3 regions of the Streptomyces sp. NBC_01716 genome follow, and region 3 is predicted to be linked to each of the others. Evidence: riboswitches for the same ligand, from Rfam matches in the RefSeq annotation. Region 3 holds a riboswitch; each other region holds the start of a gene.

Region 1 (3,268 bases), 5.4 Mb from region 3:
GCATCAAAGCCTCCACCCGTGAAGGAACTTTCCCTTTCAACGTACGTTGCCCGCCCCCGTGAGTGTCAAGGTCCACCCCGGCGGATGGGCGCCGCCGACCGGCTGTCCGGCCGCCGTCCGCCGGGGCGTTCAGCGATGCGGGGCGGCCCTCTTGACGCCGGTGTCGGTGGGGCCGACACTCACTGGAGATTCCTAGTAAATAGGTAGGGAAATATGAGGCGCCTTGATCCGGTCACCGTCCGAGTGAGCCGTTCGCCTCTTCTGACCTCCCGGCGTCACATCGATCTGCTCCGTATCTGCAGCGCGATCAGCCCCAAGGGCTGAACTCCGCCTGCCCTGCGCCCACGGCGTCCCCTGGAACGCCGCGCCCGCCCTCCGCACGGACGACGGGAATCCGGCAACAGACCCCAGCCCGACATCGCTTCCGCCGCGCGTACGTCCGCGCCCGCTCCCGGGGAGAGTCATGACCGTCACACCGCTGGCCGCCCGCCCGTCCCTCCGACCCGAGCCCGCCTTCCGGGGCCGGATCGGCCCGGACGCGCGCAGCGGCCACTACGCCGTTCCGGGCCGCTACCGCCTGCATCTGTCGACCACCTGTCCCGACGGCCTGCGCATCGCCGTCACCCACGGCCTGCTCGGCCTGGACACCGTCTGTCCGGTGACCCGACTGCCCGCCGTGCCCGACTGTCCCGATGGCGGCCACTCGGCCCTGAGCCCGCTCTACGAGGCCAGCGCCCACCGGTACCCGGGCCCCGCCGTCGCTCCGGTGCTCAGCGACGACTGGTCCGGACGGATCGTCAGCACCCACGCCCCGGACATCATGCGCGACCTCGCCCACCGCTTCGGCGGCCGCGGTCCCTCGCTCTACCCCTGCGGCGCGGAATCGGAGATCGAGGCCGTGGAGCGGATGTGCGCGCGGGGCATCGAGGAGGCCGCCCAGCGCGCCGGTTCGGCCGGTGGGGAGCAGGCGGAGCGCGACACAGCACTTGGGACGCTGCTGGAGACCCTGGACGCGCTGGAGCGCCGGCTCTTCGGGCGCACCTGCCTGATCCGCGACGAAATCACCGCCGCCGACGTCGAGTTGTGGGTCGCGCTGGTCCAACTCGACACCGTGCACCGCAACCACCTGGACGCCTCCGCCGTCCGGCGCATCGCCGGCCATCCGACCCTGTGGGCCTACGCCCGCCGGCTCGCCGCCCACCCGGCCTTCGGCGGCCACCTCGACCTCGACGGCATCGAACGCCGTCACCACGCGCGCTGCCAGGGCCTGGAGGCCGCCGGAGCGGCGGTCCAGATACTCGACTGGGCGGCGCACTCGGCCCCTTAGGGCGTGTTTGAGAAGTCCCGTCTCCGCCTTGCGATCGCACGCACCAGACGCCGTGGGCCCCGCCCGATGGGCGGACGACGCTACTTCTCAAACACGCCCTAGCCGTTCCACCTGGTGGACCGGCGTTGACATTCGTTCGGGCGGATGTCTTAACTACGGCCCAGAATGGTCATGAGCGTCAGCGACAAGCCCTGGCTTGCTGACCGGCAACCCCCGCACCGCAGGGGGTGCCCCAGGTGACGACCGGACCGGATGACACTTCGGTAAGCGCCAGGCCCACAGGGCCGAGACAGTGACGGTGACGCCATGTACGCAGTTCCCAGGACGGCGACACGCCGCCCGCAGGGCTGCGTACAGCCGTACCCGAACATCCTCGTCGCCGATCGTGCCGTCGATCTGCTCCGCGTGAACAGCGCGCTGTGTACCGCATCGGGCCGTGCCCGCTGTCGGGGCTGACCTCTCCCCGCAGCCTCAATCCCTGACGAACACCGCTCTCGCGGTGTGCCGTCCTCCTCCCTGCCCCTGGTACCTCGCCGTGGCATCCGCCGCCGCATGCCGGCGCGCTGTCCGTGATGTCCGAACCAGCCGGAGCCCACCATGAGTGAACCCCCTGGCGCCAGCGTCACCCTCCCCGAGGCGCCGACCGACGACGAACCGTCGAAAGCCTTCACCGCCCAGCGAGTTCTGCCGTTGCGGCGGCCAGGACGCTGGATCGGCACCGCGGTCGTGCTGGTCCTGGTCGCCCAGTTCGCGCACGGGCTGGTCTCCAACCCCTTCTACCAGTGGGACCGCTGGAGCTACTGGTTCTTGCGCCCCACCATCCTCGACGGCCTGCTGATCACCCTCGAAGTCACCGCCTACAGCGCGGTGCTGGGCCTGCTCGGCGGCATCCTGCTCGCCCTGGCCCGGCTCTCGAAGAGCCCGGTGCTGCGCGCGGTCAGCTGGACCTACGTCTGGGCCCTGCGCTCCATCCCGCTCATCGTTGTGCTGATCCTCCTCTACAACTTCAGTGCGCTGTACGAGACGTTGAGCGTCGGCATTCCCTTCGGTCCGGCCTTCTTCTCCTTCGACGAGTCGAGACTCGCCACCGACATGGTCGTCGCCGTCATCGGTCTCAGCCTGAACGAGGCCGCCTATGCGGCCGAGGTCGTCCGCGGCGGCATCCTCTCCGTCGACCAGGGCCAGCACGAGGCGTCCGCGGCGCTCGGCCTGCCGAAGTCCTACCAGTTCCGGAAGATCGTCTTTCCGCAGGCGCTGCGCTCGATCGTCCCGAACTACGTCAACCAGCTCATCGGCCTGATCAAGGCCACCTCGCTGGTCTTCTACGTCTCCCTGCTGGACCTGTTCGGTTCCGCGCAGACCATGGGCTCGACCTACCCCGGCGACATCGTGCCGCTGCTGCTGGTCGTCACCGTCTGGTACCTGATCCTGACCAGCGTCGTCTCCGTCATCCAGTTCTACGTCGAGCGGCACTACGCCCGCGGTGCCACCCGCGGCCTGCCACCGACGCCGCTGCGGAAGCTCCGCACCGGTCTCACCGACCTGCGCGTCCGCATCCGCCGGGAGGCCGCCGTATGACCGCCAAGACGCTCGACGCCCTGGCGGATGCCGACGCCGCCGCCGTCGAGGTGCACGGTGTGCACAAGTGGTACGGCACCCACCGGGTGCTGGACGGCGTCGACCTGACGGTCCGTCCCGGCGAGGTCACCGTCATCCTCGGCCCCTCCGGCTCCGGCAAGTCCACCCTGCTGCGGGTCATCAACCACCTGGAGAAGCCCGAGATCGGCTACGTCAGCGTCAACGGCGAGCCGATCGGTGTGAAGCGGCAGGGCAAGTGGCTGAAGGAACTGAGCGAGCGGGCCATCCTCACCCAGCGCGGGCGGATCGGCTTCGTCTTCCAGAACTTCAACCTGTTCCCGCACCTGACCGTCCTCGACAATG
Region 2 (3,268 bases), 1.7 Mb from region 3:
CACTTTGACCGCATCTTGTCGCGAACTCATATGCACGGGGCACGGTCGCGACACCGGCGGCGGCGGGGCTACCCCAACTCTATCGCGTTCAACCTCATGGAATTGCCCCCTCCACTTCTCTCGCGGAGGGGGCAACACCGTTCACTGTGCGTGCCGTTCGGCCGGGCGCTGCCGTTCGGCCGGGTGCCGCTGTCCGGCCCGTCGCTCAGCCGCCGGCGACCGCCGGGATGATCGAGATCCCCACGCCGTCCGGGGTGGCGGTCTCCAGGCCCTGCTCGAAGCGGACGTCGTCGTCGTTCACGTACACGTTGACGAATCGCCGGAGCTTGCCCTGGTCGTCCAGGACACGGGCGGCGATGCCCGGGTGGTTCGACTCCAGGGACTCGATGACCTGGGAGAGGGTCGTGCCCTCGGCCGGAACCTCGGCCTTTCCGCCGGTGTACGTACGGAGGATGGTGGGGATACGGACGTTCACGCTCATCGGTTTCTGCCTTCCGGGGAGTAGCGGCTTCTTGAGGGGCTCAACGGCTCGAACGCGCCAGGCCGGCGGCGCGGAACGCGTCGAGGCTCGGCGGAATCGTCGCGGTCGGCCCCGTCGTCGGCGCGACGGCGTCCAGCGTCTTGAGCCCGTCACCCGTGTTCAGTACGACCGTCGTGAGCGCCGGGTCGAGCAGCCCCGTCTCGATGAGCTTGCGCGTCACGCCCACGGTCACCCCGCCCGCCGTCTCGGCGAAGATCCCCTCGGTGCGCGCGAGCAGCTTGATCGCGTCCACGACCTGCTCGTCGTTCACGTCCTCGACGGCGCCGCCCGTGCGGCGGGCGATGTCCAGGACGTACGGGCCGTCGGCCGGGTTGCCGATCGCCAGTGACTTGGCGATGGTGTTCGGCTTCTGCGGCCGTACGACATCGTGGCCCGCCTTGAAGGCGACCGAGACCGGAGAACAGCCCTCGGCCTGCGCGCCGAAGATCTTGTACGGCTTCTCCTCGACCAGGCCGAGCGCGATCAGCTCCTTGAGCCCCTTGTCGATCTTCGTCAGCTGCGAGCCGGACGCGACGGGGATGACGAGCTGGTCGGGCAGCTCCCAGCCGAGCTGCTCGCAGATCTCGTACGCGAGGGTCTTGGAGCCCTCGCCGTAGTACGGGCGGAGGTTGACGTTGACGAAGCCCCAGCCCTCGCCCAGCGGGTCCCCGATGAGCTCGGAGCAGAAGCGGTTGACGTCGTCGTAGTTGCCCTCGATACCGACGAGTTCGCCGCCGTAGATCGCGGCCATGACGACCTTGCCCTGCTCCAGGTCGTGCGGGATGAAGACACAGGAGCGGAGGCCGGCACGGGCCGCGGCGGCGCCGACGGCGCCGGCGAGGTTGCCGGTGGAGGAGCAGGAGAGCGTGGTGAAGCCGAAGGCGCGGGCGGCCTCGACGGCGATGGCGACGACGCGGTCCTTGAAGGAGTGCGTCGGGTTCCCGGAGTCGTCCTTCACGTACAGGCCGCCGGTGACACCCAGCTCACGGGCGAGGTTGTCGGCCTTGACGAGCTTGGTGAAGCCGGGGTTGATGTTCGGCTTCGACGCGACGTCGGCGGGGACGGGCAGCAGCGGCGCGTAGCGCCAGATGTTGTCGGGACCCGCGGCGATTCGCTTCTTCAGGTCTTCGGGGTCGCCCGTCGGCAGGTCGTAGGCTACTTCGAGGGGGCCGAAACAGCTCTGACAGGCGAAGATCGGGCCGAGCTCGAAGCGCTCCCCGCATTCGCGGCACGAGAGGGCGGCGGCGGGTCCGAGGTCGACAGTGCCGGAAGTGTTCTGCTGGACGGTCTGCACAGCCATGAAGGCGAGGCCCTTTCCTCATCTTCCTCGCGACGCATCTCGCCGCGAGACGGAATTGGCACCTTCCCCACCGTGACCTCGCGGTCGGCGGGAGGGTTGCCGGGGCTTCAACGGGCCGTTCCCTCTGCCCCTCTGGATGAGCGGTATTCGATTATCGGCGTCCTGACCCCCGACATGCGACGGTCATTCGCGTTGTTCAAGACTGTAACCGAACCCCTGGACGGTTGAGACCCTCGTCCGATCCGCGAGATGGAGATCACGTGCTGCGAGAAGTGGAGCGCTGGCTGGCCCGGCGGTCCTGGCCTGCGGCAGAGCGGCCGGTCGACCGGCTGGCCACCGCCAAGCAGGGAGCGCGGGTCAGCGTGGTGCTCCCGGCCCTGAACGAGGAGGCGACGGTCGGCCCGATCGTGTCGGTGATCCGGCGTGAACTGATGGCGGGCCCGGCGCCGCTCGTCGACGAACTGGTCGTGATCGACTCGGGCTCGACCGACCGTACGGGAGAGTTCGCGGCGGCGGCCGGGGCTCGCGTGGTGCACCGGGACGACATACTGCCGAGGCTGCCGGCCGTGCCCGGCAAGGGCGAGGTGCTGTGGCGCTCGCTGCTGGTGACGAGCGGCGACATCGTCTGTTTCGTGGACGCGGATCTGAGGGATTTCTCGGCGCGGTTCGTGTCGGGGACGGTGGGGCCGCTGCTCACCGATCCGGACGTGCAGTTCGTGAAGGCGATGTACGACCGCCCGCTCGGCGACGAGCCGGGGCAGGGCGGCCGGGTGACGGAGCTGGTGGCGCGTCCGCTGCTGAATCTGCACTGGCCGCTGCTGGCGGGCTTCGTGCAGCCGCTGGGCGGTGAGTACGCGGTACGGCGCTCGCTGCTGGAGCGGCTGCCGTTCCCCGTGGGGTACGGGGTGGAACTGGGGCTGCTGGTGGACGCGCTGCACACGGTGGGGCTCGACGCGCTCGGCCAGGTCGACGTCGGGGTGCGCAGGCACCGGCACCAGGACGGGCAGGCGCTGGGGCGGATGGCGGCGGCGATCTACCGGACGGCGCAGCTGCGGCTGTCGCGGGGGCATCTGGTGCGGCCGGAGCTGACGCAGTTCGAGCGGGGCGAGGGGGGCTTCGAGGCGCGTACGTACGCGGTGGACACCGAGGAGCGGCCGCCGATGCGGGAGATCGCGGAGTACGCGGCGCGCCGCGCGGCCTAGCCGTTCGGTTCGTATGATCTAAGTATCGATTTGCCTATATTGCCCGGTATGTCGATGACTGTGATGAGCGCGATGCCCGCGACGACCGCGACGACCGCGATGAGCGCGATGGCCGTTTCGGCCCTGACCTCTGAACAACTCTGGTTGTTGGGTGGCATGGCCCTCGCCCTCGTCGGCGCGGGGGTGGTGGCGCTGGCGGCAGTCCATGGGAGGGGCAGGGGCCGTGGCTGATCCACGCCGACCTGA
Region 3 (3,268 bases):
GTCGCCGCCTGGGGGCTCTTCCGGCGTACGGCTAGAGTGAAGTCCCGTTCAGCGGCCCCCGAGGGAGAACGTCAACCGTGATCACCGCGATCGTGCTCATCAAGACCAGCGTCGACCGGATCCCCGAGATCGCCGAGTCGATCGCGGCGCTGGAGAGCGTCAGCGAGGTCTTCTCCGTCACCGGCACCTACGACCTGATCGCCATGGTGCGGGTCGCCAAACACGACGACCTGGCGGACGTCATCCCCGGCAGCATCAGCAAGATCCCGGGCGTCGAGGCCACGGACACGCATGTGGCGTTCCGTACGTACTCCCAGCACGACCTGGAAGCGGCCTTCGCGATCGGCCTCGACGCCTGATCCGAGCCGGGTGGGTCAGCCGCGGTCGGGGACGCAACGGCCGTCCTCGGTGCGGTAGTTCCAGCGCGCGCCGTCCCGGACGAGTTCCCTGACGGCGCCGGTGAACCGGGCCACGTGCTCGTCCGGCGTACCGGCCCCGAAGCTGACCCGGATCGCGTTGAGCGACTTCTCGCCGGGACCGGCGTCGGGCGCGCCGCACTCCCCCGGGTCCTCCGCGTCGCCGCCCAGCAGGGTGCGGACGAGCGGGTGGGCGCAGAAGAGCCCGTCGCGCACGCCGATGCCGTACTCCGCCGAGAGCGCGGCGGCGAAGTGGGAGCTGTTCCAGCCGTCGACCACGAAGGAGATGACGCCGACGCGGGGCGCGGCGTCGCCGAAGAGCGAGAGCACCCGCACCTCGGGGACCTCGGCGAGTTCCGCGCGCACCCGGGCCACCAGTTCCTGCTCGCGCTCGACGAGGCGGTCGAAGCCGGCCTCGGTGAGCGCCTTGCAGGCCGAGGCGATCGCGTACACGCCGATGACGTTCGGCGATCCGGCCTCGTGGCGGGCAGGGGTGGTGTGCCACTCGACGTCCACTCCCCCGTCGCCACGGCGCGCGACCTTGCGGCTGGCGCCGCCACCGGCGAGATACGGCTCCGACTCCCGCAGCCAGTCGGCGCGGCCCGCGAGCACACCGGAGCCGAACGGCGCGTACAGCTTGTGCCCGGAGAAGGCGACCCAGTCCACGTCCAGCTCCGCGATGTCCACGGGGTGGTGCGGGGCGAGCTGCGCGGCGTCGAGGACCACGCGCGCGCCGTGGGCGTGAGCGGCGGCGGCCAGTTCCCGTACGGGCCACAGCTCGCCGGTGACGTTGGATGCGCCGGTGACGCACACCAGCGCGGGGCCCTTCGGGTCACGTCGGCCCGCCAGCGCCCGCTCCAGCGTGGCGACGGCATCGCCGGGGGTGCGCGGCGCGTTCAGGTAGCTGACGCGCGCGTCGCGCCAGGGCAGCAGTGACGCGTGGTGCTCGGTCTCGAAGACGAACACCTCGCAGCCGGCGGGCAGCACGGCGGCCAGCAGATTCAGCGAGTCGGTGGTGGACCGGGTGAAGACGACCTGGTCGTCCTCGCGACAGCCGAGGAAGCCTGCGACGGTACGGCGGCTGTTCTCGAAGAGGTCGGTGGAGAGCTGCGAGAGATATCCGGCACCGCGGTGGACACTGCCGTAGTACGGGGCGTAGGCGGCGACGTCGTCCCAGACCCGCTGGAGTGCGGGGGCGCTGGCGGCGTAGTCGAGCGCGGCGTAGGTGACCTCGCCGCCGGTGACGAGGGGGACGGTGACGTCACGTCCGAGGACGGGGAGCGGCTGGTCGGTGCTGGTGCGGTGAGGCGTGTCGGTCTGTGCGGACATGTCGGTATCTCCCGGCGGGACAAGGCGGAAACGAACGTCAGGACCCGGCGGACGGGCACGCCGTCGTGACGGCACGTGCGGTGCCGTGACGGCGCGGCAGGTCCGCGCGGGGTGTGGGACTCACTGAAGCGGGCCGGAAGCCCTATCGCATTCGCTTGCTCACGAGACTGCTCCCTTGAGGACCAGGACCCCAGGGATGACGACATCCGAACGATGTCCAGGGGTCCGCGCTTGCCGTAGACCTCGCTGCCTACGGCCTGGTCTTCACCCGGGGCACCCCGCCACGGACGGAGGGTTGCCGGACAGCGGGCCGGGGCCGTAGTCGCTGTCACTCATGACCTGCGGTGAGATTACCCCACCACCGCGAGACGGCCCAGAGGGCGTCCGTCATACGGGACACCCGGTGCCGCGTCCGATCGACGGCAGGCGAGGTCCACAGGCCGACGGCCCGGGATGCTGTCCCGACCACAGCACCCCGCCGATCCGAGCCGGCGGCAGGCCGTTACGCGTTGCTCGCGGCCACCCAGCGGTCCAGCGCCTGCTTCGCGGCGCCCGAGTCCACCGCGCGTGCCGCCCGCCGCATCTTCTCCGCGAGCTGGTCGTTCAGCGGGGTGTCCGCCGGTTCGAGCGCCACCAGCGCCGCCGCCGCGTTCAGCAGGACCGCGTCCCGTACGGGGCCGGTCTCGCCCTCCAGCAGCCGGCGCGCGACGTCCGCGTTGTACGAGGCGTCCGCACCGCGCAGGGCCTCGACCGGGACCAGCTCCAGACCGATGTCCCTGGGGTCGAAGGACTGCTCGGTGACCTGGCCGTCCCGAACCACCCATACGTGTGAGGTGGCGGTCGTGGTCAGCTCGTCCAGACCGTCGTCGCCGCGGAAGACGAGCGAGGAGTTGCCCCGGGCGGCGAGCACCCCGGCCACGATGGGCGCCATCCGGATGTCCGCGACACCGACCGCCTGGGAGCGGACCCGCGCCGGGTTGGTGAGCGGGCCCAGGATGTTGAACGTGGTCTGCGCGCCGAGTTCCTTGCGGGCCTTGGCCGCGTGCCGCAGCGCCGGGTGGAACTTGGCCGCGAAGCAGAAGGTGATCCCGGCTTCCTCGGCGACCTCGACGACCCGCTGCGGCGTCAGTTCCAGATTGACGCCGAGCTTCTCCAGCACGTCGGAGGCGCCGCTCGCGGACGAGGCCGCCCGGCTGCCGTGCTTGACGACCTTGCCGCCCGATCCGGCCACCACGATGGCCGCCATCGTGGAGATGTTGACGGTCTTGGCGAGGTCACCTCCGGTGCCGACGACGTCGACGGTGTCGCCGGGGACCTCGATGGTGTTGGCGTGCTCGTACATGGCGCCCACGAGTGCCGTGACCTCGTCGACGGTCTCGCCCTTGGCGCGCAGCGCGACCGCGAAGCCCGCGATCTGCGCGTCGGTGGCCTCGCCGCTCATGATGCGGTGCATGGCCCAGGCGGTGTCCTCGGCGTCGAGGTCCTCACCGCGCAGCAGCGGGTTCAGTACACCCGGCCAGGAA

The links. Region 3 has a riboswitch for S-adenosylmethionine ahead of OIE74_RS29000 (aminotransferase class V-fold PLP-dependent enzyme). Riboswitches for the same ligand answer to the same signal wherever they lie in the genome.
Region 1: it holds a riboswitch for S-adenosylmethionine, as region 3 does, so the genes downstream of both, OIE74_RS05080 (amino acid ABC transporter permease) here and OIE74_RS29000 (aminotransferase class V-fold PLP-dependent enzyme) in region 3, are expected to answer to the same signal.
Region 2: it holds a riboswitch for S-adenosylmethionine, as region 3 does, so the genes downstream of both, thrC (threonine synthase) here and OIE74_RS29000 (aminotransferase class V-fold PLP-dependent enzyme) in region 3, are expected to answer to the same signal.

Annotation. Positions count from the first base shown of each region.
Region 1 is NZ_CP109181.1:1,174,115-1,177,382, reverse strand. Features, by position in the region: gene OIE74_RS05085 (glutathione S-transferase C-terminal domain-containing protein) at 464-1,327, shown strand; SAM riboswitch class IV at 1,495-1,603, shown strand; gene OIE74_RS05080 (amino acid ABC transporter permease) at 1,925-2,905, shown strand; gene OIE74_RS05075 (amino acid ABC transporter ATP-binding protein) at 2,902-3,268, shown strand, end outside.
Region 2 is NZ_CP109181.1:4,880,076-4,883,343, reverse strand. Features, by position in the region: gene OIE74_RS21525 (MoaD/ThiS family protein) at 206-481, opposite strand; gene thrC (threonine synthase) at 522-1,820, opposite strand; SAM riboswitch class I at 1,836-1,963, opposite strand; gene OIE74_RS21515 (glucosyl-3-phosphoglycerate synthase) at 2,081-3,022, shown strand; gene OIE74_RS21510 (hypothetical protein) at 3,071-3,253, shown strand.
Region 3 is NZ_CP109181.1:6,579,475-6,582,742, reverse strand. Features, by position in the region: gene OIE74_RS29010 (rhomboid family intramembrane serine protease) at 1-81, shown strand, start outside; gene OIE74_RS29005 (Lrp/AsnC family transcriptional regulator) at 78-359, shown strand; gene OIE74_RS29000 (aminotransferase class V-fold PLP-dependent enzyme) at 375-1,745, opposite strand; SAM riboswitch class IV at 1,968-2,085, opposite strand; gene trpD (anthranilate phosphoribosyltransferase) at 2,248-3,268, opposite strand, start outside.